2 regions of the Bradyrhizobium sp. SBR1B genome follow, and region 1 is predicted to be linked to the other one. Evidence: predicted binding sites of a transcription regulator. Region 1 holds the regulator's gene; the other holds the start of a gene.

What was found. Region 1 encodes LexA, which represses DNA repair genes until DNA is damaged. Its sites were predicted from a motif close to TGTTCNNNNTGTGTTCNG; they were not measured.
Region 2: the regulator LexA is predicted to act here: its motif matches at 1,255-1,272, upstream of uvrA (excinuclease ABC subunit UvrA).

Annotation. Positions count from the first base shown of each region.
Region 1 is NZ_JACIHC010000004.1:17,745-21,131, reverse strand. It holds gene GGD61_RS11820 (hypothetical protein) at 1-4, shown strand, start outside; gene glp (gephyrin-like molybdotransferase Glp) at 233-1,444, shown strand; gene lexA (transcriptional repressor LexA) at 1,620-2,321, shown strand; gene GGD61_RS11805 (hypothetical protein) at 2,854-3,288, shown strand.
Region 2 is NZ_JACIHC010000004.1:127,845-131,231, reverse strand. It holds gene GGD61_RS12350 (outer membrane protein) at 1-112, shown strand, start outside; gene GGD61_RS12345 (outer membrane protein) at 335-1,081, shown strand; gene uvrA (excinuclease ABC subunit UvrA) at 1,368-3,387, shown strand, end outside.

The sequences.
Region 1 (3,387 bases):
TTGAGCGATGCTGGCTGTGGCGCTCGTCATTCTCGTCCTCGCCATGGCCACCCTCCTGCCGATCGGTCTCGTTCTCTGGATCATGCCACGCCAAGCCTGAGCCTGCCTTCCATTCTGGGCCGGAAGCGGCAGGATAAATCCTGCCCGCTCCGCCATTTTGCCTCTGCCCCCGCGCTCGGCTAGAAGACTGTCGGAACATTTCATCCGAACGTGCCGAGCAGGAGTTTCGCCCGTGGCCTTGATGCCGGTTTCCGACGCCCTTGCTGCGGTGCTGGCGGGTGCAGAGCCGCTGCCCCCAGAGATGGTTTCACTCGACGAAGCCTACCATCGCGTGCTCGCGCAGGACGTCGCTGCGCGGCGCACCCAGCCGCCCCAGGCGATGTCGGCGATGGACGGCTATGCCGTGCGTGCAGCCGACGCGGCAACAATCGATTCCAGGCTGACCATGATCGGTGAGGTCGCAGCGGGCCGTCCGTTCACGGGAAAGGTCGGCGCCGGCGAAGCCGTGCGAATCTTCACCGGCGGCGTCGTTCCGGACGGCGCGGATGCGGTCGTGATCCAGGAGGACACGATCGCCGAAGGCAAGCACATAACGATCAAGGAAGCCGCGATCGTGGGTCGGCACATCCGCCCCGCCGGCGTCGATTTCCGCGAGGGCGACGTTCTCCTGCGCAAGGGAACCCGTCTGACGGAGCGCGATCTCGCCCTCGCCGCCGGAATGAACCACCCGCAGCTCGCCGTTTGCCGCCGTCCGAAGGTCGCGATTCTCGCCACCGGCGACGAACTGGTGATGCCGGGCTCAACGCCCGGGCACGGCCAGATCGTCTATTCCAACGGCTATGCCCTGCACGCGCTCGCCCGCAGCGAAGGCGCCGAGACCATCGACCTCGGTGTCGCCGCCGATACGCTGGAGGCCACCACCGCCGGCGTCCGCCGCGCGCGCGAAAGCGGCGCCGACATCCTGGTCACGACCGGAGGCGCATCGGTCGGCGACCACGATCTGGTCCAGCAGGCGCTCAAGGACGAAGGCATCGCGATGGCGTTCTGGAAGATCGCGATGCGGCCCGGCAAGCCGATGATGCACGGACGGTTAGGGGCAATGGGCGTCATCGGCCTGCCCGGCAATCCCGTGTCGTCCTACGTCTGCGCCTTCCTGTTCATGTTGCCGCTGATTCGCGCGCTGTCAGGCCGTTCGGTGATTCATCATCATCGCGAGCGCGTCGTGCTGGGCCGCGATCTCGGCGCCAACGACCAGCGCGAGGATTATCTGCGCGCGCGCCTGGAAATGCGCGACGACGGCACGCTCGTTGCCCTTCCCGTCAGCCATCAGGACTCCTCTCTGCTTGCGAATCTTGCTGCAGCACAGGTACTTCTCGTGCGCGCACCGTTTGCGCCGAAGGCCGAGGCCGACAGCCCCTGCGAGGTGCTGCGGCTCCCCGTCTGAACTGCGCCGCCACACGCATTCCGTGAGTTTCGTTCTGTTCACGGTAAATTAAGCAGTTGCGGAACACATATCGAACATATAGTGTCCGTTCATGATTTGTTTCGAGATGTAGCGGCTTATCGCTGAACTCATCGTCTCGGAATCGAACGACATCAACCGGGGGACTTTGTTCGAGATGTTAACGCGCAAACAATACGAGCTTCTGCGGTTCATCAGCGAGCGCTTGAAGGAAAGCGGCGTGCCGCCGTCCTTCGACGAGATGAAGGATGCGCTCGACCTACGCTCGAAGTCAGGTATCCACCGCCTGATCACCGCGCTCGAGGAGCGCGGCTTCATCCGCCGCCTGCCCAACCGCGCCCGGGCCATCGAAGTGATCAAGCTGCCGGAGCTCCAGGCTGCCGCCGGCAACCGACGCGGCTTCACGCCAAGCGTCATCGAGGGCAATCTCGGCAAGCTACGCGCGAGCTCCAGCCCGTCCGCGGACGAGGGCGAGCGACCCGTTGCGGTGCCCGTGATGGGCCGCATCGCGGCCGGTACTCCGATCGAGGCTTTGCAGACCCGCAGCCACACGATCAGCGTGCCGCCCGACATGCTCGGCTCCGGCGAGCATTACGCGCTCGAAGTGCGCGGTGATTCCATGGTCGAGGCCGGCATCCTCGACGGCGACATGGCGCTGATCCAGCGCAACGAGAGCGCCGATACCGGCGACATCGTGGTGGCACTGATCGACGACGAGGAAGCCACGCTCAAGCGCTTCCGCCGCCGCGGCGCCTCGATCGCGCTGGAGCCCGCCAATGCCGCTTATGAGGTGCGCATCCTGCCGCCGAACCGCGTGAAGATTCAGGGCAAGCTGATCGGGCTTTACCGCAAGTACTGATACCGGAAGTACTCGATACCGAAGTCTTTAGCGCCTCGCGCGCGCCTTCGATCGGCCTCGCCGATCAGAGATTGGAGCGGATAACGGTCCGCTCCGGCTGGATAGTCTTTCTGGTATCGCACAGATTGTCCGGCCCCTCCTCCTTGCGCGACATCCTCGGCAGGCCGCGCGACGCAACATCGCTTCGCGGCCTTTCGAGTTCGAGGGGGACGGCCCAAATGCGCAGCTCGTTTGAGTGCAACCGCAGCAACGCTGATCGCAACATCAGCATCGCAAGCCGTTGCTGCGCAAGCGCATCACTCCGCCGGTCGTTGACAGGCGCGGTTGTCGAGACGCGGCTGCCAAATGCACGGAAGCCGACTTTGTTCCTAACAAATTCGGAAAAGATGGAAAAGATAATGTGATCGGGGCTCGCGGATCCCAGCCGCAGATTTGCCTACAACCGAGCAGACCGTCACGTGCTTCCACTCTGGTAGGGGCCTGCGCCTCCGAAAGAGGTGCGGGTCGCTATCTCTGCATTGAGGAGCACCCGATGTGTGACTACAGCCTGCATGCCGTCGCGACGCGCCCCGCAGAAGTCGGCGAGACGATCGTTACGACAACATTCCGCGGCACCTCGACGCGCGGCTTCGCCTCCGAAGCCGATCTCTCCGTCGCGGTCTGCCTGCTGCCGGGGACGGAGCTCGCCTTCGCCGACGACGTCCGTTACGACAACCGCTGGATCTGGACGCGCACCGTCAACTCCCGCGTCGGCAAGTTCGGCAAGATCGATCCGCACATTCCCGATCGCCATCATGACGCGATCGAATTCCCGGACGGCAAATCCGTGCTGGTGACGCAACTGGTCGAAGGCCAGCGCGCAACCGTGCTGCAACTGCCGGTGACCCAGCCGATCGGCGAGCGCGAGCACAAGCCGCAGATCATCGCCGACAGTCGCCCGACGGTCACACGACTGCCGATCGGCTGACGCCCTCCGCCCGATAGGCCGAGGGCAAGGATTGAAATGCCGTCGCCGGCCGAGGCCGGCGAGCCCGGTGGGTTTTTGTTTCATGAAATTCGATCGGCG
Region 2 (3,387 bases), 110 kb from region 1:
GACCTACTTCTCCGGTCTCGGCGCTCCGGTCACCACCGGCACGCTCAACTTCCACACCGTGCAGGTCGGCGTGAACTATCACTTCGGCGCCCCCGTGGTCGCCAAGTACTAAGCTACACTTCAACGCCTCGCGTTGCGAAAGGCCGGCCTCGCGCCGGCCTTTTTGTTTTTTGCGCGCCAACCGGCCCGCTCGCGTTTTCGCAGAGATGTGGCCCCCGGGTGACACAACCTTTGGCTTTAATGGTGTAAAGCAATGACATTAATCGGGTCATAGGTCCGCTGGCTCTTCCGCTTTTCGGAAGGTCAGAAAGAGAAACGGAACTGGGGAATGGATATGAAGAAGCTTTTGCTGGCTTCGGCCAGCTTGTTCGCACTTAGCGCGTTGGCACCCGCCTCGGCGGCCGATTTGGCGGCCCGCCCCTACACCAAGGCTCCGGTCGCGCCGATCGCGATGTACAATTGGAGCGGTTTCTACATCGGTATCAACGGCGGCGGCGCCTCGAGCCGCAACTGCTGGGACGTCAACAATATCTTCGGCATTGCCGGTCCGGACACGGCTGAAGGCTGTCACAATGCGACCGGCGGCGTCGTCGGCGGCCAGGTCGGCTATCGCTGGCAGTCGGCCAACTGGGTGTTCGGCCTCGAAGCTCAGGGCGACTGGGCCAACCTGAAGGGCTCGAATACGAGCTTGGTGCTTGGCCCGCTGGTCAACCAGACCAAGATCGACGCAATTGGCCTGTTCACCGGCCAGGTCGGCTATGCCTGGAACAACGTGCTCTGGTACGTGAAGGGTGGCGCGGCCGTCACGCACGCCAAATATAACGGTCTGCTGGGTGGCGTCGTCCTCGACAGCGCGAGCGAGACCCGCTGGGGTGGCGCGGTCGGCACCGGCATCGAATTCGGCTTCGCACCGAACTGGTCTGTTGCGATCGAATACGACCACCTGTTCATGGGCAAGCGCAACAACTCGTTCACGATCCTCGGCGTCAACGACCGCATCGACCGGATCAAGCAGGACGTCGACATGGGCACAGTCCGCCTCAACTACACCTTCGGCGGCCCCGTGGTCGCCCGGTATTGATCTGAAGTCCTGATCGCTACCGACGTCCCATCGTCACGAAAGGCCGGCCTTGCGCCGGCCTTTTTGTTTTCGCGGCACCTTGCCGCGCAGTTCCGAAAAGCTCCTGCTGCCAGATGCCGCCAGCGCGCCAACATTCCGTTGACGATTCGCAAGTCCCACTGGAAATCCGTCTCCGTTCTTCCTACGTTCGCTGACAACCCCATCGGCGCCGATCCCGGTTCCGGGCGAGCGCGCCTTTTTTATTGGCGCGGTCGCGCACCCATGGGATTCCTTGAGGGCAACTCGGATGGATGAAGTGATCAAGGCGAAGCGCCAACAACAGAACGCGGGCTCCAGCCTGCGCGCAATTACGATCCGTGGCGCGCGCGAGCACAACCTCAAGAACATCGACGTCGAGATTCCCCGCGACAAGCTGGTGGTGTTCACCGGCCTCTCCGGCTCCGGCAAATCCTCGCTCGCCTTCGACACCATCTACGCCGAGGGCCAGCGCCGCTACGTCGAATCGCTGTCGGCCTATGCGCGCCAGTTCCTCGAGATGATGCAGAAGCCTGACGTCGACCAGATCGACGGCCTGTCGCCGGCGATCTCGATCGAGCAGAAGACGACGTCGAAGAACCCGCGCTCCACCGTCGGCACCGTGACCGAGATCTATGACTACATGCGCCTGCTCTGGGCGCGCGTCGGCGTGCCCTATTCGCCGGCGACCGGCCTGCCGATCGAGAGCCAGACCGTCTCGCAGATGGTCGACCGCGTGCTGGCGCTGCCCGAGGGCACCCGCCTCTATCTGCTCGCGCCCGTCGTGCGCGGCCGCAAGGGCGAGTACCGCAAGGAGCTCGCCGAATGGCTCAAGAAGGGCTTTCAGCGCGTCAAGATCGACGGCACTTTCCATGAGCTCGCCGAAGCGCCTGTTCTCGACAAGAAATTCCCGCACGACATCGACGTCGTGGTCGACCGCATCGTGGTGCGCGCCGACATCGGCCAGCGCCTCGCAGAGAGCTTTGAGACCGCGCTGAAGCTCGCCGAAGGCCTTGCCGTCGTCGAGTTCGCCGACGCACCCGCGGCCGCGCCCGCGGAAGAGAAAAAGAAGACGGCGAAGATCCACGACAAGAGCGGCCCCGAGCGCATCCTGTTCTCGGAAAAGTTCGCCTGCCCGGTCTCCGGCTTCACCATTCCCGAGGTCGAGCCGCGCCTGTTCTCATTCAACAATCCCTACGGCGCGTGTCCGGCCTGCGGCGGCCTCGGCGTCGAGCAGCATGTCGACGAAGACCTCGTCATCCCCGACAAGGAGCTCGCGATCGGCAAGGGCGCGATCGCGCCCTGGGCCAAGTCGTCGTCGCCCTATTACGTGCAGACGCTGACCGCGCTCGGCAAGCACTACAAGTTCACGCTGACCACCAAGTGGAAGGACCTGGCCAAGAAGACGCAGAACGCCATCCTCCACGGCTCCGGCGAGGACGAGATCAAGTTCTCCTACGAGGACGGGGTGCGCTCCTACGACACCAAGAAGCCGTTCGAAGGCGTCATCACCAACATCAACCGCCGCTACCGCGAGACCGAGAGCGAGTGGGCGCGTGAGGAGCTGGCGAAGTATTTCCACGACGTGCCCTGCGAGGGCTGCAAGGGCTTTCGGCTCAAGCCCGAGGCGCTCTGCGTCAAGATCGGCGGCAAGCATATCGGCGAGATCTCCGAGCTGTCCGTGAAGGGCGCCGGCGCATGGTTCGAGACCGTGCCGGAGGCGCTGAACGCGCAGCAGAACGAGATCGCCGGCCGCATTCTCAAGGAGATCCGCGAACGTCTCACCTTCCTGCTCGACGTCGGCCTCAACTATCTCACCTTGTCCCGCTCCTCCGGCACGCTGTCCGGCGGCGAGAGCCAGCGCATCCGCCTGGCCTCGCAGATCGGCTCGGGCCTGACGGGCGTGCTCTACGTGCTGGACGAGCCCTCGATCGGCTTGCACCAGCGCGACAACGCGCGCCTGCTCGACACCCTCAAGCGACTGCGCGACCTCGGCAACACCGTGATCGTGGTCGAGCATGACGAGGACGCCATTCTGCTCGCCGACCACGTCCTCGACATCGGCCCCGGCGCCGGCATGCATGGCGGCAACATCATTGCCGAAGGCACGCCCGCCGAGATCATGCGCAACCCGAAATCGCTGACCGGCAAGTACCTGACCGGCGAGCTCGAGGTCGAGGTGCCGGAGCGGCGCCCGCCGAACCATCGTCGCACCATCAAGGTGGTCAACGCGCGCGGCAACAATCTCAAGAACGTCACCGCCGAAATCCCGCTCGGCCTGTTCACCGCCG